DNA from 3 places in the Fusicatenibacter saccharivorans genome. Region 3 is predicted to be linked to each of the others. Evidence: a T-box and tRNA genes for the amino acid it is inferred to sense, from the RefSeq annotation. Region 3 holds a T-box; the other regions hold tRNA genes.

Region 1 (8,249 bases), on a different contig from region 3:
ATAAAAGCATCTACGCCTGCAGCCTTTGCTTCTTCTTCGATCTCGCTGAATTCATAAGATGTCAGTACAATAATGGTAATCTCTTTCCCTATCCGTTTCCGGATCTGTCTGGCTGTTTCAATTCCGTCCATATCCGGCATTTTCCAATCTAAAATAACAGCAAAGTAATCATTTTTTAGCTCATGATGTGCATAACAGCGCTCAACGGCTTCTCTGCCGGAGAGAACCCATTCGCCTGTAATCCCAATCTCCTTCAATGTGGCAACTGTACTTTCACAGCATGTCTTATCATCATCCACAACCAGAACAGGTAGATTCATCAGATTTCTGTCCTGTTCTTTTTCTTTTTCCTGAAGTTCCAGATAAATTGTTACTGTAATTTTAGTTCCCTTATGTAAGGTGCTTTCCACTTTAATATTACCATTCATCAGGTTCACAATATTTCTGCTGATTGCCATTCCCAGACCTGTTCCCTGGACTCTGGTTGTCCGATGGTCATCTGCGCGGCTGAAAGGATCAAACATGATTTTCTGGAATTCCGGTGACATACCGATCCCATTATCCTCAATCGTAAATTCATAGCATCCAAGTTCCGAAAATCCATTTGGCTTTTCCTCTATGGAAAAAGTAATATTCCCACCATCCGGTGTATACTTGATCGCATTACTCATCAGATTCACAAATACCTGCTGGATTCTCAGGCTGTCACCACAGACACTCTCATGTTCAATGTGATTAATATGTATATCTAAATTGTGTTTATGTTCATCAATCACCGGTTTTGTGAGTGTTATAAGATTATCCACCAGATCTGGCAGATTGAAATCCTCCTGTGCCAGCGTCATTTTTCCACTTTCAATACGTGCCATATCCAGCACTTCATTAATCAGCCCCAGCAGATGACGGCTTGATTTTGTAATTTTGCTGAGACATTCAATGACTCTGTCCTGGCTCTCAATATTTGCTCCTGCAATTGCTGTCAGGCCGACAATGGCATTCATCGGTGTCCGGATATCGTGGGACATATTGGAAAGGAATTCTGTTTTCGCACGGTTTGCATTTTCTGCAGACCGGTAAGCCTCTTTCAGTGCCTGACGGGATTCAATCTCTGCTTTCTTCTCCTGTGTCACATCCATGGATGCCATCAATACCTTTACCAGCTTTCCATTCTTCCATTCCAAAGGAATATAAGAAGCGATTTTATAAGTCTTTTCATCCAGGCTGCAATACTCAAACTTATAAATATCATTTTCACTTTTCAGATTCTTCTGGATATTTTCCGGTGCGATCAGGATGTCCATAGTTTCCAATGGTTCCAGTGTCTTATATTTTTCAAGAACCTGCATCTGAAAATCATGATAGAATCCCAAAGGTTTATATATCATCTGTCCATTCAGGTTATAGAATTCATATCTGTCATTTTCCAGATCACAGACAACAAAGCGGTCAACCAGACGCACAATACTCTGAATTATCTGCTCCATGGAAGCATTATCCGCCGCCATCTGCAGATGCCGTGCGCTCTCTACCTTTGTCTCTGTGATATCACGCAGAAAGATCATGGCATATTCTGAGTCCTCGATCTCGCCGCGTATGATCACATTGCGGACCCATCGTTCTTCTCCATTCAGAGTGATACGGCACTCTAAAGCCAATTCGGTTTCCAGACCCTTCAGCCTTTCTGCAATATAACCACGGTCGTAAAAAGAGGATACCGCCTTCTTATCTGTCTCCACAACATAGGAATCCACAAAATGACGGATCAGTTCATCCCATGTATGACTCTGTTCAAAGACTGTCATCAGGGACGGTTCAACCTTAAAGGTATCAAAAGTATTCGCTTCCAGATTTACATAATACTCACACAGGTCTGCTTTCGTAAAAGCCCGGTGGAAAGCAGCAGATTTTTGTGCCTGCATGGCCTCTTTTTTTTCCGCATCAATGTTAATAAAAATCCCGGCAATCCTGCTGGCAGAACCATCCAGACGGCGTATTACTTCTGCCGATGCCCGAAACCACTGGTATTGATTATCCTTCATTCTCATACGATACTCTACCTGGTATTTTATCTGGTTCGTCTTATCCTTAATTGCCGCCTGAAGCTGCACCATTACTCTTTCTTTATCCTGTGGATGCAGAAGATCTGACCAGGATTCCAGTTTATTCGGAAAGTCCAGAGTGTCATGATAGCCAAGCATTTTTCGGAATTCATGACTCCAGTTTGCATTCACAATCTCACTGTTTTCGTCACAGTCAAAATACCAGAAGCCGGAACAGATAGCCTCATTGAGCAGTGTCAAATTTACATGATCCCAGTTGACCTGTACGGACATAACCCAGATCTGTCTGCCCGCCTCATCTGTCGCATCCTCTTTACAAAGCCGTACATTTTTCACTGTACCGTCTGCTGTAAGGATCTGTGCTTCCCCTGTTCCGTGAAGCTGCAAAAAATGGTCTCGCTCCTGTCTATCTTCCTCGTCATAAAAGAAGTTTCTCAATGAGCCTTTTGTCTGTTCCATGAAAGTATCGAATGTATATCCTGTACTATGCAACAGCAGATTATTCACAGACAAAATAGACAGGTTTTGGTCATAAGATCCTGTCATTATACCTACCCCGCCATTATTTTCCAGTGTTTTCTGTACGGCCTGTGACATAGCCTGTGTCTGTCCCGTTACAGCCTCACCTAAAGAATATATTTTGTCTTCATACTTTTCCATTTTATAAAAATCCTCTCTCTGTTTTATACTTCATTATCCTGCTTTTATCTGTATACAGAGAACCTGTCCCTGCCAGTTTTACATTTACGTTATAATATCCTACAAAACGTGAAAAACAGGTATACGGATTTGAGAAGTTGCAGCCACTACACACAATATTCACACAAAATTCTCTTTATGTTTTCAATTTTTATAGGCTTTGCCAAGTGAGCATTCATTCCTGCTGCCAGACACTTACTCCGATCGTTCCTGCTGTAAAACGGTATCTGAGGCTTTTTTTATTTATCTGATTTTTTTCTGTTTCCATGGAACTTCTGAACGCTCACCTCCTGGTATCATTACAAATATACATAAAAACTCATTTTTATATTACCATGAAATTTTTTACTTTGCAATGCACATACCTTTTCAGACGCTGCTTTTCTTGTTTCCTTTTTCAGAAAATTGCAACCAAAGGGGCGCACCTGAAAATTTCTTTTCAAATGCGCCCCTTCGCTTTCTTTTTTTCTGTCAGATCAATCCGTAATGCTCCATCGCCTTTGCCACGCCGTCCCGCTCGACGGTATCGGTTACGTACTCTGTGTACGGATCCAGAATCTCATCATGTTTTCCAAGCGCAATGGTGTGTGCGCCGCACCGGAACATGGTAAGGTCGTTGCTGCTGTCGCCAAATACGTATGCATCTTCTTTCTCCAGCTGAAACTGTTTCAGCGCATAGTCCACAGCTGTTCCTTTGCTGCAGCCGTGCGGAACGATTTCGTATACACCGCCGCGGCGATCCATGATATCAAACTCCTGCTCAAATTCACGGTACATACGTTCTATATCAGACTGTGCATCAGTTACGATACAAAATTTATCGTAAATGATTCCTTTTGTCTCCGCTGTCTCCGCGAGTCCGATTCCGACAGCAGCGAAATAGGCACGGGTCTGCTCGACCTCCCGAAAACGGGATACCTCCGACGAAAAATAAACATTATCCGTTCCCTCCAGAATCATGCCGATCCTGCACTCCTTTAAAATAACCGGGATTTCCTCACAGCGCTTTTTCGGAATCGTCTGATGCATCAGGATTTCGCCGTCCCGGCGCAGATAGGTCCCGCAGCCGCACAGAAATCCGGAAAACGGAAGCTTTTTCAGCTCCTCGGGCAGCTCCGACCAGGTGCGGCCGGTATTAATAAACGTAAGATTTCCTTTTTCCGCTGTCTTTTTCAATGCATCGAGCGCGCTCTGCGGAATTTCTTTTGTAATCTCACTCAGTAACGTTCCATCAATATCAAAAAATAATGCTTTCACAAAAATTTCCTCCTCGTGTACTGTTTCCTGTTCTCTTTCTGACATACGAAAAAATGCCGAAGCTCTTGATTGTCAAGGCTTTCGGCATTTTCATTCCAGTCGAAGCGACGGGATTCGAACCCACGACCTCTGCGTCCCGAACGCAGCGCTCTACCAAACTGAGCCACGCTTCGATTTTATTTGTTTTCTGAACTCTCGTCCGTCAACAATAGCTATTATATATGATGTCTATAGGAATGTCAACACCTTTTTTGAAATTTTTTTAATTTTTTTTATTATTGCTTCAAAAGGTACATTTCACACGGGTTTGCGGCCTTTTTGGTGTTCTTTTAGAATGACAGTTTCTGAGAAAGTCAAAAAAAGAGATATGCCGGAAGTTCTGTTCCGGCATATCTCTTATCTTTGTTTCTCAGCTCAGCTGATATACATCTGCATACTGCACGCCGAAGCTCAGCGCCTCGGAATGGCTGCTGCAGAAGATGTCTACGTGGCCGTAAGCGGTTCCGCGGTCTTCTACCGTGTAAACCTGGCCGTTGATCATCAGTTTTGTGCCAAATGGTACACCGCCCATGGCGATCGTTCTGCCGGCGGTCGGTGTGGTTCCGCTCGCGGTGGATCCGCCGGACCACTGTCCGGTACAGATGGAACAGGAGCAATAGCCTGTCAGTTTAAATCTTCCAAGGTATGTTCCGCTGGAGGAGCTGCTGGAAGTATCTGACGCGGATGGACTCCCCGTTGTCGTGGAGGATGCGCTGCTGTCCGAAGAACTGCTTCCGGAGCTGCTGCTTGTATCGGTATCTGCTTTCGCTGCGGCATTTGCTGCTTCTGCGGCTGCGACTCTTGCGGCCTCGGCTGCCTGTTTTCTGGCGGCCTCTGCCTCAGCTTCTGCGGCAGCCTGCTGTGCGGCGGCTTCCTCTTCTGCTTTCTTCTGCGCTGCAATCTCCTCTTCTTTCGCCTGACGGATCAGGTCGTTGATTGCATCTGCTTTGCTGTTGATTTCATCTACCAGTGCACTCTCGCTGGATTTTGCATCGTCCAGCTCTGCGGAGTAGGTACGGAGTTCCTGATAAGCTGCTGCGTACAGCTCCTGAATGGCTTCCTGCTGATCGCTGCTCTGCTGCTGCAGTTCTACGATCGCTGCCTGCTCTTCCTGCACCTGTGTTTCTTTTTCTTTTACCTGGTCTACCGTGTCCTCATACTCCTGCATAAGATCGCGGTCGAAATCGGAAATTTTCTGTATGTATTCTGCCCGGCTGATCAGCTCTGAAATGCTTTTGGAAGAAAAGAGCATTGCCATGTATCCGTTTCCGGAAGAATTTTCATACATATACTGGATACGGAGCTTCATCGCCTCGTACTGCTCTTCTTCTTTTGCTTTTGCATCTTCCAGATCTGCCTGAATCTGTACCAGTTCGTTCTGCTTCGCATCATACTGATCCTGAAGCTCCTGCAGACGGTTCTGCAGATCGTCCAGCTGCTGGTTCAGTTCGGAAAGATATTCTTCTGATTGTCCCTTTTTGGAATTGAGTTCGTCAATCCTGCTCTGTATGCTGTCAAGCTGAGACTGTGCGGCAGCCTGTTCTGCCTGAGCATTTGAAATTTTCTCCTTTGTACTGGCACCATAGCATGGCAGAACGGTTGCTGCCGTAAGCACTGTGGCCAAAACCAGGCTGAATAATTTCTTTTTTTTCATGTCGTACACCTCATACTTATTACGTTCTGTTGCTGATTGTCACTCCCAGTTACTGCGGAAAATGGGTCTTTTTTCCCGCCGTACTTTGCCATTATAACACAAGTATGTCTGAAATGAAAGTCTTTTTTAATTTCTGTTAATAACTTTGTAATATTTCGACATTTTTCCTGCAAACACTGACATGATTTTTCTACTTTCTCCATCCAACAGGGTACTTATTTTTCAAGGTCCCATTGACCAGTTTGCCCCATCCAAGGCCGAATCCATCGACGCAGACCAGCTTCCAGCCCGACGGCGATGCGGTCTCTCCCGGCTCTACGGAAATTGTCTCACCGTGGAGATATTTTTCGGTACGCTCGTCATCTGCCTTTAAATTCATGTAATCTTTGAACTTGTCCGCGGAGAGTGTCACGGCAAACGGCTGTGACGGCTCGAAACGGTCTTTTTTCAGTTCACCGAGATACAGACCGTTCCGCAGGAAATGAAGATTCCGCACGCCATCCGGCAGGGACGGGGAATGGTATACTTTTCCGGCGCGGACTTCCAGTTCCTCCACCGGGATCGGTGCTGTCATCCGGGACAGGAAATCGGAAAGGATCTGTTTTTCTGCTTTCGACGGACCCGGTGCTTCCGTTCCGCGGTCTTTTTTCCGGTTTTTCTGTTTTTTGTTTTTCTTTTCGATCGGTTTTTCTTCTGTCTCATAAGGAATGGCTTCGCCTTTTTTGCGGAACAGGGCAAGGTAATGGCCCTCGCCGTTCATTTTATGCGGCCAGATGCGCACGGTCTTTTCGATCTCCGGATCGCCGTTTCCCCAGACTGGATTGCCTTTTGAAAAACCTTCGTAGCCTTCCATCTCGATCAGTTCCATTTCCGGGAAGTTTTCCAGAAGAAAAGAAACGGTTCCCTCGTCCTCCTGCGGGGCGAAGGTACACGTCGAATACATCATGAGGCCGCCCGGACGCAGCATTTTGACAGCATTCGAGGTGATCTCTCGCTGCAGATCCGCAAAGAAATCCGGCCGCTCCGGGGTCCAGGTGCCGATGACTGCCTCATCTTTCCGGAACATGCCCTCGCCGGAGCACGGTGCATCCACGAGGATTTTATCGAAGAAGCCCGGGAAGACGTCTGCAAGGCCTGCCGGTGTCTCATTGGTGACAAGCACGTTTTCACTTCCGAACAGCTCCAGATTGCGCAGCAGTGCTTTGGCGCGGGCGTTGCTGATGTCATTGGCGACGAGAAGGCCGGTTCCTTTCAGGCGCGCATTCAGCTCCGTCGCTTTGCCGCCCGGTGCGGCGCAGAGATCGAGCACACGCTCACCCGGTTCGATCGGGAGGCGGGACGCCGGGGTCATGGCGCTTGGCTCCTGCAGATAGAAGACGCCTGCCGCATACAGCGGAGACTGGCCCATGCGCATGCCGTCCGGCACGAAATAGCCGTTTGGAATCCACGGAATTTTCTTCCACATTCCCGGAACAAGCGGTGGGAAATCTTCGGTCCGGCATTTTTTTGTATTTACACGCAGCCCGGCTGTGCGGGGTGCGTCGTAGGAAGTTAAAAATGCATCAAATTCATCGCCCAGCATGTCCTGCATGCGGGTCAGAAATTCCTGTGGTAACTGCGCCATGTATTGTCTCTCCTTTTTATTTTGCTTTGTTGTGCATCGGTCCCTTTTCGTGAACTGGCGATGTTTTTTCTGTCTTTGTTTCTTTTGTTTTGCATCTATTTCATAATTTCTCACAGAAAAAGAGACAGCTTTTTCGATTTTTCAATCTTTTTGCTGTCTCTTTTTTGCATAGCGGAGAAGAAGGGATTTGAACCCTTGCGCCGTTTCCGACCTACTGGTGTTCGAAGCCAGACCCTTCAGCCTCTTGGGTACTTCTCCGTATTTTGTCAAATACATCATATATTATAGTGCTTTTTCTACGATTCGTCAATGATTTTTTCATTGGTTTCCGATGGAAATACGGGGATTGTATTTTTTACGGAAATATTCGAAAGTGCAACTTACTCAAACAAATAATCTTCCTCAGGCAGCATCCCATCCCGATGCTGCCTCTTCTTTTATTCTTTCCCTTCTTCCACCCTCTTCCTCTCTTCTTTTTTCTTCTTTTTCACCACCCGCAGTCTCCGGAAAAACGCACTCAGCATCTCCGAGCACTCTTCTTTCAGCACGCCGCGCTCGACCTTCACCTGATGGTTAAACTCGTGCATTTCCAGCATATTTAAGATCGATCCCGCGCAGCCCGCCTTCGGGTTCATGCTGCCGATGACGACTTCGCTGACTCTCGCCTGTACGATCGCACCGGCGCACATCTGGCACGGTTCCAGGGTGACATACAACGTACAGCCCTCCAGCCGCCAGTCGCCGAGCTTTTTGCTTGCTTTCCGGATCGCATTCAGTTCCGCGTGGGACAGCGTGTTTTTATCCGTATTTCTGCGGTTATAGCCCCGCGCAATCACCTTTCCCTCGTACACAATCACACAGCCGATCGGCACTTCCATCAGCTTTTCCGCTTTCTTCGCCTGCGTAATCGCCTGGC
Region 2 (8,249 bases), on a different contig from region 3:
GGCGCGCTGCCGGTACAGCGTGTCACGAAAGAAGACGCTGTTTATCTGCTGCGCAAAGCGTATGACGGAGGCATCCGCTTTTTTGATACCGCGCGTGCATACAGCGACAGCGAGGAAAAATTAGGCGCAGCGTTTGAGAAAATGCGTGAGAAGGTCTTTATCTCTACGAAGACGATGGCAAAGGATGTGGAGGGGTTCTGGAAGGATCTGGAGACAAGCCTTTCCCTTTTGAAGACGGATTACATCGATATCTATCAGTTCCACAATCCGTCCTTCTGTCCTAAGCCGGGAGATGGAACCGGCCTGTATGAGGCGATGCTGGAAGCAAAAGCACAGGGAAAAATCCGCCACATCGGTATCACGAACCACCGCATGAGCGTGGCAGAGGAGATCATCGAGTCCGGTCTTTACGAGACGCTGCAGTTCCCGTTCTGCTATCTGGCAACGGACCGTGAGAAAGCACTGGTACAGGGATGCAAAGAGAAAAATATCGGCTTTATCGCAATGAAAGCGCTCTCGGGCGGGCTGATCACAAACTCCGCGGCTGCATATGCTTTTGAAGATCAGTACGACAACGTGCTTCCGATCTGGGGCGTCCAGAGAGAAAAAGAGCTGGACGAGTTTTTAAGCTACATTGCCTGTCCGCCTGCCATGACGGATGAAATCAAGACGATCATCGAGAAAGACCAGAAAGAGCTCTCCGGCAACTTCTGCCGCGGCTGCGGTTACTGTATGCCATGTCCGGCAGGCATTGAGATTAACACCTGCGCGCGCATGAGCCTGCTTCTGCGCCGTTCCCCGTCCGCCAACCAGCTCACCGAGCGCGGCCAGGCGATGATGAAGAAAATCGAAGGTTGTCTCCACTGCGGCGCCTGCATGAAGAAATGTCCCTACGGTCTGAATACGCCGAAGCTTCTCGAAGAGAACTACGAAGATTATAAAAATGTACTGGCAGGAAAAACACTGGTATGAGTAATCTGATCTTCAGCCTGAACGCGACGATGCCGATCTTCCTGACAATGATTTTGGGACTTTTCTTTCGAAAGGTTGGTATTCTGGACGAATCGTTCACAGGCAAAATGAACAAATTTGTGTTTAAAATCGCACTCCCGGTGCTGCTGTTCCAGGACCTGTCGGATTCTGATTTCTCCGCTGTGTGGGATATCAAATTCGTTCTGTTCTGCTTCTTTGCAACACTGCTCTCAATTCTTGCGGTATGGGGACTTTCCCATCTCTTAAAAGAGAGAAGTGCAAGAGGCGAATTTATCCAGGCGGCGTACCGGAGCAGTGCGGCGATCCTTGGTATTGCCTTTATCCAGAATATCTACGGAAATTCCGGCATGGCGCCGCTGATGATCATCAGCAGTGTGCCGCTGTATAATATCATGGCGGTTGTCGTTCTTGCGGTATTCGGTCCGGAACGGGAGGAGATCACGGCAGATTTTGTGAAAAAGACGGCGAAAAATATCGTGACAAACCCGATTATCCTCGGGATCGTTGCAGGACTTCTCTGGTCGGTGCTTCGCATTCCAAAGCCGGTGATTCTGCAGAAAACGGTGCAGAATATTGCGGTACTTGCAACGCCGCTCGGCCTGATTGCGATGGGTGCGTCGTTTGAGGCAAAGAGCGCGGCAAAGAATATCCGGCCGTCGATTGCTGCAGCTGCGATTAAGCTGGTCGGTCTTGCAGCTGTCTTTCTGCCGATCGCCGTGATACTTGGCTTCCGTCAGGAAAAATTGGTGGCAATCCTTGTGATGCTGGGTTCCGCAACGACGGTGAGCAGTTTTATCATGGCGAAAAATATGGGTCATGAGGGAAGTCTGACGGCAAACACCGTTATGCTCACAACGTGCGGCAGTGCCTTTACGCTGACGTTCTGGCTGTATCTGATGAAAACGCTGGCGTTTATCTAACCGGATTGCGAATATCCGCTTTGATTTTCAGTACACCAAAAGCGTGTCCGGGATTTTGTCCGGGCACGCTTTTATCAATCATAAAAATCAGAAAAAGAGGGAAAAGAATGGACTTCAAAAATGCGGTCAAAGCATTACAGATTGGAAAAAAGGAAGGAAAAAAATTCCGCCTTTCTACGGAATTTGGGAAAAATCCGGAAGAAGAGCTCCCGTTTCCGGAATATCCGCGTCCGCAGATGCGCCGGGAAAACTGGACAAATCTGAACGGATGGTGGGAGTATGCGTTCACGGAAACGCAGAAAATGCCAAAACAGCGGGACGGAAAAATTCTCGTTCCGTTTTCCCCGGAGTGCGATGCGTCCGGCGTGAAGCGGCAGCTGCTTCCAAAAGAATATCTGTGGTACTTCCGCACGATTCAGCTTCCCAAAATTCCTGCCGGAAAACGGCTGCTGCTGCAGTTCGGCGCCGTGGATCAGGATGCGGTAATTTACTGCAACGGAAAGCGTGCCGGAGGCCATCTCGGCGGGTATCTTTCTTTTTCAGTGGATCTTACGCCGTATCTCAAAACGGGAGAGAACGAGCTTGCCGTCAAGGTGCGCGATGAGACGGACACGGACTGGAAGGGCCGCGGAAAGCAGAGCCTTACCCCGGGCGGCATGTTTTACACCGCGCAGAGCGGCATCTGGCAGAGCGTCTGGATGGAATGGGTGCCGGAGACGTATCTGGAACGCATCGTGATCACGCCGGAATATGATACGGCGAGCGTAAAAGTACGGGTTTTCCTCAACGGACCGGATGCGGGACTGACGAAAAAAATTACGGTGCGGGAGAGCGAAGCGCCGGATGCGAAGGTGATCTGCGTCCGGGAGACGAGAGAAAACGAGGCGGAGCTGATTCTCGGTAATTTTGCAGGCTGGAGCCCGGAACATCCGCATCTCTATGGGGTTTCCATTGAAGCGGGAGAAGACCGCATCGAGAGTTATTTCGGCATGCGCAAATTCGGCATTGGAAAAGATGAGAAAGGAATCACGCGTCTTCTCTTAAACGGAAAGCCGTATTTCCAGAACGGTGTCCTCGACCAGGGTTATTGGCCGGAAAGCTTCTACACGCCGCCGTCCGATGAGGCGATGGTTTATGACATTAAGACGGCCAAACGCCTCGGTTTCAATATGATCCGGAAACACCTGAAAGTTGAGTGCGCAAGATGGTATTCCCACTGCGACCATATCGGTATGCTGGTGTGGCAGGATATGATCAACGGCGGCGGCCGGTCGATTCAGACGTTCCTTTTGTACCTTCCGACCGTACTGCCGTTTGTGACAACGGAATTCAGGGATAACTGTTATCCGCTCTTTTCGCGGACCTCAAAAACGGGAAGAGAGTGGTGGAAGCGGGAGTGCCGCGAGACGGTTCATCAGCTTTACAATGCACCGTGCGTGTCGCTCTGGGTTCTGTTCAACGAGGGATGGGGACAGTTTGATGCCAGGGAGATGACAGAAATGGTGCGCGCTCTCGATCCGACGCGGCAGATCGACCACGCGAGCGGCTGGTACGATCAGGGAGCGGGGGACATCAAGAGCCTTCACAATTACTTTCGTCCGTTAAAAGTAAAACCGGAGGAGCGCGCGTTTGCTTTTTCTGAATACGGCGGCTATACGTATCCGGTACAGGAGCATCTCTACTCCGAAAAATCGTTCGGCTACCGCACGTACCAGAACCAGACACAGTACCAGAAAGCGATGAATGCACTGGCAGAAAAGATAAGAGAACTCACAGAACAGGGACTTGCCGCAGCAGTCTACACACAGCTTACCGATGTCGAGGAGGAGTCGAACGGCATCCTTACGTATGACCGGAAGGTATGCAAATGGGAACCACAGGAGGCAAAAGATTTTTGCTCAAAAGAATAATTTGGTAAAATTTTTGTTGACAAAGTGAGGATAAGTTGCTAATATATTGGATAAGGCGTTGGAAGTTGTAAGAAATTGCTGAAAATCCGCGGCGCCTGCGGATGGAGGAAAGTTGGTGTTTATGGAACAGAAAAGAACATTATCCCTGCTGGTGGATAATACGCCGGGACTTTTAAGCAGAGTAGCTGGTCTTTTCAGCCGACGCGGATACAATATCGAGACGATCACCGCCGGTGTGACAGCAGACCCGCGATACACAAGAATGACTGTTGTTCTGTACTGCAGTGATGAAATGATTCTGGAGCAGATCAAAAAACAGCTGGCAAAACTTGTCGATGTGCGGGATATCAAAGAGCTGAAGCCGGACGAGAGTGTCAGACGAGAGCTGATGCTGGTCAAAATCCGTGTGAATGAAAATGAACGCCGCAATGTCATCGCCATCTCCGATGTCTTCCGTGGAAGAATCGTGGATGTGGGACAGGAAAGCCTGATTGTAGAGCTGACCGGAAACCAGTCAAAGCTCGAAGGGTTCCTGAATCTGGTACAGGGATACGAAATCCTGGAACTGGCCAGAACAGGAGTGACAGGACTCTCCAGAGGAGCCCACGATGTGCGTTACCTCGATTAACGCAGATCACATTACATACGTTTGCTAGAGGAATGAAATTTTTGTATAGAAAAGTTCATTTCCCTGACAAACAGCAAAAGGCAGAAATGCTTTTCGCTGTATAAATTGACCGACCTGCCGCCGGTCAAGACATTCTATATATTATGGAGGAAAATAAAATGGCAGCAAGACTTTTTTATCAGGAAGATTGTAATCTCTCTTTACTGGAAGGCAAAAAAATCGCAATTATCGGCTACGGAAGCCAGGGACATGCTCATGCACTGAACCTGAAAGATTCCGGCTGTGATGTTATTATTGGACTTTATGAAGGCAGCAAATCCTGGGCAAAAGCAGAGGCACAGGGATTCAAAGTATACACCGCTGCTGAGGCTGCAAAACAGGCTGATATCATCATGATCCTGATCAACGATGAGAAACAGGCTGCAATGTACAAAAAAGATATCGAGCCAAACCTGGAAGAGGGCAACATGCTGATGTTCGCTCATGGTTTCGCTATCCACTTCGGACAGATCGTACCTCCGAAGAACGTAGATGTAGCTATGATCGCTCCGAAAGCACCTGGCCACACAGTAAGAAGCGAGTATCAGGCTGGCAAAGGAACTCCTTGCCTGGTTGCTGTTGAGCAGGATTACACCGGAAAAGCTCTGGACAGAGCACTGGCTTACGGCCTTGGAATCGGCGGAGCAAGAGCTGGTCTTCTGGAGACAACCTTCAGAACTGAGACCGAAACAGACCTGTTCGGTGAGCAGGCAGTTCTCTGCGGCGGTGTATGCGCCCTGATGCAGGCTGGATTTGAGACTCTGTGCGAGGCTGGATACGACCCAAGAAACGCATACTTCGAGTGCATCCATGAGATGAAACTGATCGTAGACCTGATCTATCAGTCGGGATTCTCCGGAATGAGATACTCCATCTCCAACACAGCCGAGTACGGCGATTACATCACCGGACCGAAGATCATCACAGAAGAAACCAAGAAGACCATGAAGAAGATCCTTTCCGATATCCAGGATGGTACTTTCGCAAAAGACTTCCTTCTGGATATGTCCCCAGCAGGCGGACAGGCTCACTTCCGTGCAATGAGAAGAAAAGCTGCAGAGCATCCGTCAGAGAAAGTCGGAGAAGAAGTCAGAAAACTGTACAGCTGGAGCAACGAGGACAAACTGATCAACAACTAATCGGTTTGCTGTCAAATGATCCATATCGGGAGGCTGCCTTTGCGGGCAGTCTCCTTTTTTCGTTCTATCGTTTTATCATAGAAAAAACACTTCCGCGCCATGCATATCCCCCAATATGATAGGGCGCGGAAGTGTTATCTTTTCTGTATTCGTTTTTTTATGCCTCCTGACGACAGGCAGGAAAAGCACGGTAGTATTTGATATAAGAACTTAAAATATCAAAAAATTCGGAATTGGTCGGTTTTGTCAGAACCGGATGCACAGAAAGCGAAAAGAGCAGATCACGGTTTCCGCGGGTCCAGCAGACGGAAATAGCGGTGCGGATGTCTCGTTCGACGCAGGAGGACGATACCTGAAACGTTTGCGCGATCTTTGGGTACAGCGTTTTGCTGACCCGAAGGAGATAATCTTCGTCTTCCATGCATAAAGCGATACCATAGGCGAGATAGCGAAATCCGCGGTATTTTGCACCAATTCCTAAAGAGTGTAGTAGAAAGTAAATTTCAGTTTCCATTACGATGTCTCCTTTTATTCAGTTTTTACATAGTCTTTGCAGACGGGCATGCCAGAGGTGAAAGTTTGTATGGCATACGATTTTCCCCTTTCACTTATGATACGTGGAAAACGTCGAAAAATTACATATTCAGAAAGAAAAAGTGACAATATAGTAAAATAAAAGAGAATATGACACGAAATAAAGAAATGAATGTAATGAAACGGGAGAGGGAAAAATAACATTGATTTTTCAGAAGTTCGCTGGTATAATGAAAACATGATTACGGGGTATGGCGTAGCTTGGTAGCGCGCACGGCTGGGGGCCGTGAGGTCGCAGGTTCAAATCCTGTTGCCCCGATCGGTAAGAGTGTCGTTTTACGGCACTTTTTTTCTTACGGACAAAGACGTGTGCGGAAGAAAAATGAATTGCGCAGAAAAAACAGGGAGGAAGTTATGGGGAAAGTAACGATACAGAGTATGGCAAAGGAGCTGGGACTGTCCCGGAATACGGTTGCCATGGCATTAAAGGATGATCCGAAGGTAGCTCCGGTGACGCGGGAGAGAGTTCTTCGGATGGCGAAAAGAAATGGCTATCTGGGCGAAAATGTATATGTGGAAGAAGTTCGGGCACCGCAGGAGAAGCATTACAATATTATGGTTCTGCGTACGCGGGATGCCGCTGTTTATTGGGACCGTGTCGTGAGCGGCATCTCCGAGGAGGCGAGCCTCAATAACTGTCAGACGCGCGTTGCGGTCGTGACGGAGCGGGAGGAGGAGAACGGCATTCTGCCGCTCGGCCTGAATGAAAATATCGATGCGATCTTCTGCATTAAAATGCTGCCGCCGGAATATATGCAGAAACTGGTAAATCTGGGTTACCGCATCTTTCAGCTCGACCATTACTGCGGCATCGAACAGCGGCCGATGGGCGATATCGTGCGTGTGGACGGTGTGCAGCCGGTGAGTCTTCTGACGTCCCATCTGATCGGGCAGGGCATGACGCGGATCGGTTTCCTAAGTGAGCACAGCAGCACGTATGAGTCGATGCATGACCGGTATGTCGGTTTCCTTGCAGCGATGGAACAGGCGGGCATTCCGCTCGATGAGGAGCTTGTGCGCCCCAATATGGAGAGCGATCATTTTTATTACCCGGAAAATTTTGACAAGATTGTGGCGAGCTACGATACACTGCCGGAAGCGATTGTCTGCGGCAACGATATGATCGCCAAAAGATTGACAGAATCCTTCCGGAAAATCGGCGTGCGCGTGCCGGAGGATGTGGCACTGACCGGATTTGATGATGATGAGGACCGGATGCTGTATCCGTTCTTCTCAACCGTTCATGTCGATACGAAGTGGCTTGGCCGCCGTATGGTGCATGAATTTTTATGGCGGGAGGAGCACCCGGAAGCGCCGAAAGAACGGATTCTCGTTTCGGGGGAGGTTGTGGTGCGCCGTTCCTCGTGCAAGCGCCAGGGATAGAAAGAAATAGAAAAAACAGGAAAAAGTGAACAAAGAAAGAAAGCCAGGGACGCCCCGGCGGACGAGAAGAAAAACCGTCTGCCGGGGCGTTTCCGGCTCCCTTTTTGCGATGATTCAAATTCGTGCATAAATGCCATGTAGAAAAACACTAATTAATAATGCAAAATGGTGCATTTAAGGAAAGCTAAACTGAACAAAAATGACAAAAACGCAAGAATAAAAACCTCGTTAATATCACACATTAAAAAATAATAGTGCAAAATAATGCATTATATCGCCGGAAGGAAGGGAGAGAGCGAAATGCAGGAATGGACGGAGGACCGCTGCAACCTGGATATCGATATCATCGCACTGCCGGGCTGGTCGGATGCAACATCCAAAATTTCCCTTCTGATGGGCGATGAGACACAGCGACCGGACATCATCTGGTGGTGGAACATGGAAGCTGACTATACGAAATGGGTAGACGCAGGCCTTCTGATGGATGTTTCTCCGTATATGAAGAAATACACCAACATGGTTGACTACTACAACAGCGTAGATCCTGGCGTTATGTTCTATGCATCCGGAGACAACGGAATTTACCGTATCCCGGGCGACGTTGCAGAGCCGGCATGTGAGACTCTGTGGATCCGGAAAGACT
Region 3 (8,249 bases):
CCCGTTCTCCCAGTACGGCGGGCAGGTGTGTTTTGCTGAGGCGATGACTTCCGCTCGGGCGTTGGAGACGGCGTAGCTTTCGCCAGCGTTCTGAAGCATCTCGATGTCGTTCAGGTTGTCGCCGAAGCAGCAGACTTCGTCTGGGGTAAGGCCAAAGTAGTTCATCAGAAATGAGAGACCGGTCCATTTGCTGACGCCGCGGGCGTTGCAGTCCAACCATTCCTTACCGGCGACAGCGAGTTTTGCCTGATGATTCCACGCCGGGATGAAATTTGGGGAGCAAAGCTCTTCACAGGAGGTTGGATGGTAGATTGTGAATTTGATAATGTCCTCGTTTTCTACCTTCGATAGATCCGGTACTTCGCGGACATCGAAGCCGTAGGAGTCGCGGAGCCAGTGAAACATGCGGCTTCCGGCATCTTCGGCGAGGCAGTAGTCCGGGGTGGCGGCAAAGCAGTCGCAGGACGGAAGTTCGTCGTGTACCATGCGGCACATGGATTTCCAGAGTGCCGTTTCCATCGGATATGTTTTCAGAATCTTTTCCGGTGTGCGCACGACAGTTCCGCCATCGGAGATGTAGAGCAGGCGGTCCTTGATCGGAGCGAAAAGCTTCTGTTCACTGGAAAACTGGCGGCCGGAACAGACAACAAAATGGATGCCCTGGTCGACAAGCCTGGAAACAACAGTCATATATTCCGGGTCGATCAGAAGTGTGCCGTCTTTGACGAGCGTTCCATCGACATCGGTTGCAATCAACTTTATCATAATAGAAAATCTCCTTATCTTGTCACAGAAAAAATTCAAACTATAGCAAGACCAGAAAATAACGCAAAAAAGGCAGTGCTGCAGGGCGCGAATTACAAGGAACGGATTTGAAGGCGTACCGGGGTACGACGAAAATCCGTGACGCAGTAATTCACGTTCTGCAGTGCTGAATTTTTTGCATTATTTTCTGGGATTGCTATAAACATGATTATATCGTGAATTGCTTCGGGGTGCAAGCCGGAACCGGAGGAACGCAAAACTCCACGTTGACGAAACGCGGAAATAAGGCGTAAAATAAAGAAAAATATATATCCACAGGGGGATTTTTATTATGGCATTTATTCAGGTAAGCTTCATGTCAAAAACTTTAATGCGCACCGTACCGCTGCAGGTTATTCTGCCGGTCGACAAATTTACCTTTGGGCAGCCGGAGCGCGAGGAAAAACCGTTTAAAACGCTGTATTTGCTGCATGGCATTTTTGGGAATGAGACAGACTGGGTTCATGGAACCAGAATCCAAAGATGGGCAGAGGAGAAAAACCTTGCCGTTGTCATGCCGGCCGGCGAGAATGCGTTTTATGTGGATCAGCCGTCCATCGGTGCCATGCACGGACAGTTTATCGGAGAAGAACTGGTTGAGATTACAAGAAAAATGTTTCCGCTGTCCAGAAAAAGAGAAGACACCTTTATCGGAGGCCTTTCCATGGGTGGTTTTGGAGCACTCAGAAATGGCCTGAAATATCACGATACCTTCGGGGCTGTGATCTGCCTGTCCGGTGCACTTCATGTGCTGGAAAATCCGGAAGAGAGCAGAGCGGACAGCTTTGCACATGAAGAAGGTTATTTCGGAAATCTGGTCGAAGCAGCAAAGAGTGACAAAAACCCGGCTGTTCTTATCGAGCAGTTAAAGGAAGCACGGAAAAAAGATCCGTCTGTCAATGTGCCGACCGTATTCCAGGCGTGCGGAACAGAGGACGGACTTCTGGAAGTAAACCGTCTCTACCATAAACGGATGGAAGAGAGCGGCATGGACATTGTCTACTATGAGAGTAAGGGTGGCCATGAATGGGATTTCTGGGATGAGTGGATCAAAAAGGCACTGGACTGGCTGCCACTTGAGGAAAAGACGGAAGGCCTGAACAGCGGAAACGTAAATGTTTAAAGGAAAAAGGGAGACAGGCAATGCCAGAAACGAGAAATGACGAATTGTACCGTGCGTTAAAACACAACGGTTACCCGGACGACTTCTGCCGGGAAATTGCATACCGCCAGATGAACACGGACTTTACCGCCACGCGGATGCTCGGCTATCTCTACCGCGTCACAAGCCCGCGCGCCGAGGACGTTGTCGATGAGATGCTGGCTATTTTGAGTGACCGCAAAGCATGGATTGAGAAAAAACAGTCTGAGGAAGCCCAGGCGGCAATCAGCAGAATGTACCGGGAAGGTCTGTAACCTGTGCGGGCGTTTATGCAGAAAAAGCGGAAGGAACGGGCTTGCATTCTTTTCCGGTTTCTGCTACAATCAGTGCAGTGAAAAAGCGACGAAAAGAAACAGTAGCGACAGAGCGCATTCAGAGAGAAAGCGGCAGGTGAAAGCTTTTTGCAGAATCTATCGTGAACCGGTCTTGGAGCTGTGCACCGAAGAGAAGAAAATCCATCAGGGAAAATTTATTTCGTAGGCTGCACCGGGATCTCCCGTTACAGAGAAGGTACAGAGAGCAGAGATCACGCGTATTACAAAATACAAAAATCGTGGGGTACAAATGCTTTGTGTCAGAGTGCAGGAGTTTTCCTGAATTTAGGTGGTACCGCGGATAAAAAAATTCGCCCTAAACTGCAGCTTGCGGTTTAGGGCTTTTTTCTGTTTGAAAACGAAGCATCTAACTCGTTACTTCAGTGATGAGTTAGATGCGTAAAATGTTGACTAAAAGCTTAAAATCGGACAGGCTGGAATGTTCTCGCGTCTGGAAGACTTCAGATGTTGAAAACCCAAAGAATAAGGAGGAAATCAGAAAATGAAACTTGAAAAATTAGTAGGAGAGCGCTTCAAAGAAAGACCTGCTGACTGTGTCATCGACAGCCATGCTATTATGGTAAAAGGCGGATACATCAAATATATGGCAAACGGAATCTATTCTTCCTATCTGCCGCTGCGCCGCATTGTGCGCAAAATCGAGCAGATCCTGCGCGAGGAGATGGACAAAATCGACGGCCAGGAAGTGCAGTTCCCGGTTGTCATGCCGGCTTCTCTGTGGGATGAGTCCGGCCGTTACGATAGCATCGGCGATGAACTGCTGCGTTTCACCGACCGCAACAATGCCAAAATGGTACTCGGCATGACCCACGAGGAGGCAGCCGTACACCTTGTACGCGAGTATGCACAGAGCTACACCAAATATCCGTTTATGATCTATCAGATCCAGACAAAATTCCGTGATGAGGCCCGTCCGAGAGCCGGACTGATCCGTGTGCGTGAGTTTACGATGAAGGATGCTTACTCCTTCCATACCAGCCAGGAAGATCTGGAGCAGTATTACGAGAAATGCCACGCAGCATACGAGCGCATCTTCGAGCGTGTCGGCGTGCCGGAGGTGGTATCTGTCAAATCCGATTCCGGTATGATGGGCGGAAACATCTCCCATGAGTTCATGCTTCTGACTCCGGTCGGAGAGGATTCCATCGTTCTGTGTGATTCCTGCGATTACAGAGCCAACATGGAGGCAGCTGAGAACATTTCCGATATCGCAAGAGACGCAGAATCCGCTGCACTCGAAAAGGTTTATACACCGAACGTCCACACCATTGAAGACGTCTGCAATTTCTTCGGAGACGAGACAAAGAACTCCTGCAAAGCCGTTGTTTATCAGCAGAATGTTGATGATAAATACGTTGTCCTTTTCATCCGCGGTGATCTCGAAGTCAACGAGACGAAGCTGGTCAACTTCCTCGGCGAGCAGGTTCACGCAGCCGTGATCACCGAAGAATGCGGACTGAACGCAGGCTATATCGGACCTGTGAACCTGAAGGTGAACGGAGATGCCGTTGTTCTCTATGATAAATCCCTCGAGGGAAGAAACAACCTTTCCTGCGGAGCCAACGAGGCAGAGCATCATTACAAAGGACTCGACATGGAGCGCGACGTTCCGAATGCCGAGTATCACGATTTTGCAAAAATCCAGGAGGGCGGCATCTGCCCGAAATGCGGCAAAAAGACCGTGAAGATTTCCAGGGGTATCGAGGTCGGAAATATCTTCCAGCTTGGAACCAAATATACAAAATCCATGAATATGACCTATGTCGATGCAAACGGCGAGAGCAAGACCCCGATCATGGGATGCTACGGTATCGGTGTCGGCCGTCTGGCAGCATCGGTCTGCGAGGCACATCACGATGAGTACGGCCCGATCTGGCCGAAAGCTATCGCTCCGTGGCAGGTACACCTCTGTGCGGTCCGCGTCGATGACGAGGAAGTAAGAGCATACGCGGACAAGCTGTACGAGGATCTGCAGAACGCAGGCATCGAAGTGATCTACGACGACAGAAGCGTCAGAGCCGGCGTAATGTTTGCCGATGCCGACCTGCTCGGCATTCCGCTTCGCATCATCGTAAGCCCGAAAAATATGAAACAGGGCGTTGTCGAGGTTGCATCCCGCGATAAGACTCTGAAAACACAGATTCTGCTGGAAAATGTGATGGAAGAGATTAAACAGTATCTGTAATGATTCAGAACCATGCGAAAGGGAAGAAAAATCGCGATGGGGTTCGGAAGAAGTTCGACAGGAGAAAACACGATATGGAACTCTGGGATATCTATGATGAAAACAAACAGCCGACCGGCCGCACGATGAAGCGGAATGACTGGCATATGAAGCCGGACGAGTTTCACCTGACGGTGCTCGGCGTAATCGCAAGACCGGACGGAACCTTCCTTATCACAAAACGTGTCATGACGAAAGCCTGGGCACCGGGCTGGTGGGAGGTTTCCGGCGGCGCGGCACAGGCAGGAGAGAGCTCTTGGGAGGCCGTGCGCCGTGAGGTCAGAGAGGAAACCGGACTCGATGTGAGCAAGGCTGACGGCGGTTATCTCTTTACCTACCGGCGCATCAACCCGGATGAGAGAGACAATTACTTTGTCGATGTCTATCGCTTCGTGATGGATGTCAAAGACGAAGATCTCCATCTTCAGGAGGAAGAAACAGACGGCTACCGTTTTGCTACGTTGGACGAAATCAAAGGGTACGCCGCAGAAGGTAAATTCCTGCATTACGACAGCATCCGCCAGGCATTTGAACTGTAACAGAGAAATAAGATAATAAAAACGCGTTCCCGCCGGAAACCACAGGGGTTTCCGAAAACGGGAACGCGTTTTTGTAATTTACAGGATTCTTTCTTGCCGTAGGCATGCCTGAAAAGGGCTTTTCGTAAGCGCGTAAGCGGTTCCTTGCGGTTAATCGCGATTGAACACTTCGCGGTTGAGCGCCTTTTCCTGATGGCTGACAATCGTTGTGCAGACAGCATCGCCTGTGATGTTGACGGCGGTACGCAGCATATCGAGAATACGGTCGATACCCATGATAAGAGCGATACCCTCCGTTGGCAGTCCGACGGAATTCAGTACCATAGCCAGGGTAACAAGTCCGACGCTTGGGATACCGGCGGTACCGATGGAAGCCAGTGTTGCGGTAACAACAACCGTTGCGAGGTTTGCCGGGGTCAGATGAATACCGTACGCCTCTGCGATGAAGATGACAGCGACACCCTGCATAATGGAGGTACCATCCATGTTGATGGTTGCGCCGAGCGGAATGGTGAACGAAGAAATCTGCTTCGAGACACCCATCTTTTTGTTCAGTGTATCAATCGACATCGGGATTGTCGCGTTGGAGGTTGCGGTGGAAAATGCAAATCCCATAACCGGAAGGAATTTCTTCACGAATTTAATCGGATTCAGCCGTGTGAATACGAACAGAAGAACCTGATAAATGACGAAGCACTGCAGTGCCAGCGCCAGTGTTACATTTCCCATGTATTTCAGCATCGGTGCGAACGCAGAAAAGCCGACCGTTGCAAAGGTACGTGCAATCAGACAGAAAACGCCGACCGGGGCCACCTTCATGACCGTCATGGTCATTTCCATCATGACATCGTTAAACTGGCTGATAAAGTTGGAAACGACCGAAGCGCGGTTTCCGAGCTTTGCCAGCATTACGCCGACAAACAGGGCGAATACGATGATGGGAAGCATATCGCCGTTTGCCATGGAACCAATCGGGTTCTTCGGGATGATGTTGAGCAGTGTATCCACCAGGCTGACGCTGGAATCTGCTGCTGTCGAGGACAGGTCGGCTTTCTGAACCGCACTCATGTTAAGTCCGAGACCCGGGTGAATGAGCAGGGCGGTTCCAAGTGCGATGCAGACGGCAAGTGCTGTGGTAACAAGGTAAAAGCCGATCGTTTTTACGCCGACCTTTCCGAGGGTTTTGCTGTCTCCGATGGACATACTTCCGCAGACGAGGGAGCAGAAGACAAGCGGTACGACAAGCATCTGCATCAGGCGGATAAAGCCCTGTCCGATGACATACAGCACACCTTCTACGATGACGGTGTCCTTGATATAGCTGGACGGGATCCAATAGTGAATCACCACGCCGAGCAGCGCACCGGCCAGCAGGGCAATAAAAATCTGGGTGGAAAGCCCGGGCTTCTTTTTTGACTTTTCCGTTGTTTCTTTTCTGTTTCGGACCATTATTCGATTCCTCCGGTTTCTTCGAGATATTCTTTCAGTGCCGTTTTCCAGTCGAGCGGCTCAGGAATACCGGTCAGGCGGAGCATCATGTTGTCCAGAACAGAATAGGTCGGGCGGACATCATCGCGTGCGACAACCGGGTAGAGATCAAGGTCACCGGTTTTTCCGGTATACTCGAGGATGGTTCTTGCAAACTCATAGCGGCTGCAGCTTCCGGGGCAGACAACGTGGTACAGACCATACTCCTCGCTGTCGATAAAGTGGCAGATCACGCGCGCAAGCTCAAAAGCACTGGTCGGAGCCGCATACTGGTTGTTTGGAACCTCCATCGTGCCGCCCTTTGCCGCATTGCGGAGTACTTCGTCCACAAAATCGCGGCCGATCCCGTAAATCCAGGAGCTTCGGATGATGACAAAGCGGTTCAAAAGCTGTGTCAGGATTTTCTCTCCGGCCTCTTTTGATTTTCCGTAGATCGTACGCGGATGCACGGTATCAAACTCGTTGTACGGGATGCGGGATTCCTTGTCGAAAACGTCATCCGTTGAGATCTGAATAACCTTTGCGTCGATATCATTGGCGGCAAGCGCTACGTTGCGCACACCGATGGCATTGACACGATAGGCTTCGTCGATGTTTTTTTCACACTCGGCAACGTCGGTCATACCGGCGCAGTTGATGATAACGTCGGGACGGTTGACATAAACGAACTGTGTGACTTCATCGATTTTGGTAATATCAACCTCGTGAATATCCGTTGGAAGAAGCTGATATTCCACACCCTCCAGCAGTTCCAGAAGGGCAGTACCGATGTGGCCTTCGGCACCTGTAATCCATATTTTTTTCATAGGTTCTCTCCTGTCCTTGATTTATATACAGAAAAACTGTAATTGTATTTATTTTACCTGTGGACTTTACAGAAGTCAATAAATTATGGAAAGTCTCTGTGCAGAACCGGAAAAAAGTGGTATCATTTCTGTATATGTCTGCAGTGTAAGACTGCATATCTGCTACAAAAGAAGGAGGAGTATTTTTGAAAAAGAACAAATATGAAATCGACATGTGCAACGGCACGATTATGGATAAGCTGATTTCCTTTTCGCTGCCGCTGATGGTGTCGGGAATTTTACAGCTCATGTTCAATGCGGTTGATATTATTGTAGTCGGACGGTTCAGCGGAAGCCAGGCGCTTGCGGCTGTCGGATCGACAACGGCACTCATCAACGTGTTCATCAACCTGTTTATGGGAATTTCACTCGGTGCGAATGTACTGGCGGCGCGGTATTATGCGGCGGGGCGCGACCGGGAGATGTCGGAAACGGTACATACATCGATCATGCTGGCGCTGATCAGCGGCGTTGTGATGGCGTTTGTGGGCGTATTTTTTGCAAAAGGCGCGCTGGAGCTGATGGATACACCGGCGGATGTCATTGATCAGTCGGCATTGTATATGAGAATTTACTTTATGGGAATGCCGTTTTTCATGCTGTACAACTACGGTGCGGCGATTCTGCGTGCCGTCGGCGACACGAAGCGGCCGCTGTATTTCCTGATTGTATCGGGTGTGATCAACGCTGGTCTGAATATGTTCCTCGTGATCGTGTTCAGTCTCGGCGTGGCAGGTGTGGCGATTGCAACGGTGGTTTCGCAGGCGATCTCCTGCGTGCTGGTTCTGCGGTGCCTCTATAAGAGCGAGGGAAGTTATCAGCTCCGGTTCTCGAAGCTGTGCCTGAAAAAGG

What was found. A T-box is a leader RNA that pairs with one kind of tRNA and senses whether it is charged. The one in region 3 lies ahead of PGS38_RS08495 (proline--tRNA ligase), so its partner is inferred to be a tRNA-Pro.
Region 1: it encodes a tRNA-Pro, which carries the amino acid that the T-box ahead of PGS38_RS08495 (proline--tRNA ligase) is inferred to sense. The anticodon was not compared.
Region 2: it encodes a tRNA-Pro, which carries the amino acid that the T-box ahead of PGS38_RS08495 (proline--tRNA ligase) is inferred to sense. The anticodon was not compared.

The regions. Positions count from the first base shown of each region.
Region 1 covers NZ_JAQEGR010000009.1:28,763-37,011, reverse strand. The annotation lists gene PGS38_RS09780 (response regulator) at 1-2,720, opposite strand, end outside; gene PGS38_RS09775 (Cof-type HAD-IIB family hydrolase) at 3,231-4,016, opposite strand; tRNA gene PGS38_RS09770 (tRNA-Pro) at 4,116-4,189, opposite strand; gene PGS38_RS09765 (PcsB-like coiled-coil domain-containing protein) at 4,426-5,709, opposite strand; gene PGS38_RS09760 (RsmF rRNA methyltransferase first C-terminal domain-containing protein) at 5,900-7,333, opposite strand; tRNA gene PGS38_RS09755 (tRNA-Ser) at 7,506-7,591, opposite strand; gene tadA (tRNA adenosine(34) deaminase TadA) at 7,771-8,249, opposite strand, start outside.
Region 2 covers NZ_JAQEGR010000001.1:231,719-239,967, forward strand. The annotation lists gene PGS38_RS01070 (aldo/keto reductase) at 1-972, shown strand, start outside; gene PGS38_RS01075 (AEC family transporter) at 969-1,913, shown strand; gene PGS38_RS01080 (glycoside hydrolase family 2 protein) at 2,021-3,823, shown strand; gene ilvN (acetolactate synthase small subunit) at 3,945-4,451, shown strand; gene ilvC (ketol-acid reductoisomerase) at 4,610-5,629, shown strand; gene PGS38_RS01095 (sporulation initiation factor Spo0A C-terminal domain-containing protein) at 5,787-6,143, opposite strand; tRNA gene PGS38_RS01100 (tRNA-Pro) at 6,409-6,482, shown strand; gene PGS38_RS01105 (LacI family DNA-binding transcriptional regulator) at 6,578-7,606, shown strand; gene PGS38_RS01110 (extracellular solute-binding protein) at 7,907-8,249, shown strand, end outside.
Region 3 covers NZ_JAQEGR010000007.1:148,760-157,008, forward strand. The annotation lists gene PGS38_RS08480 (Cof-type HAD-IIB family hydrolase) at 1-765, opposite strand, end outside; gene PGS38_RS08485 (alpha/beta hydrolase) at 1,097-1,927, shown strand; gene PGS38_RS08490 (hypothetical protein) at 1,948-2,220, shown strand; T-box leader at 2,300-2,602, shown strand; gene PGS38_RS08495 (proline--tRNA ligase) at 2,783-4,486, shown strand; gene PGS38_RS08500 (NUDIX hydrolase) at 4,561-5,064, shown strand; gene PGS38_RS08505 (dicarboxylate/amino acid:cation symporter) at 5,215-6,513, opposite strand; gene rfbD (dTDP-4-dehydrorhamnose reductase) at 6,513-7,358, opposite strand; gene PGS38_RS08515 (MATE family efflux transporter) at 7,571-8,249, shown strand, end outside.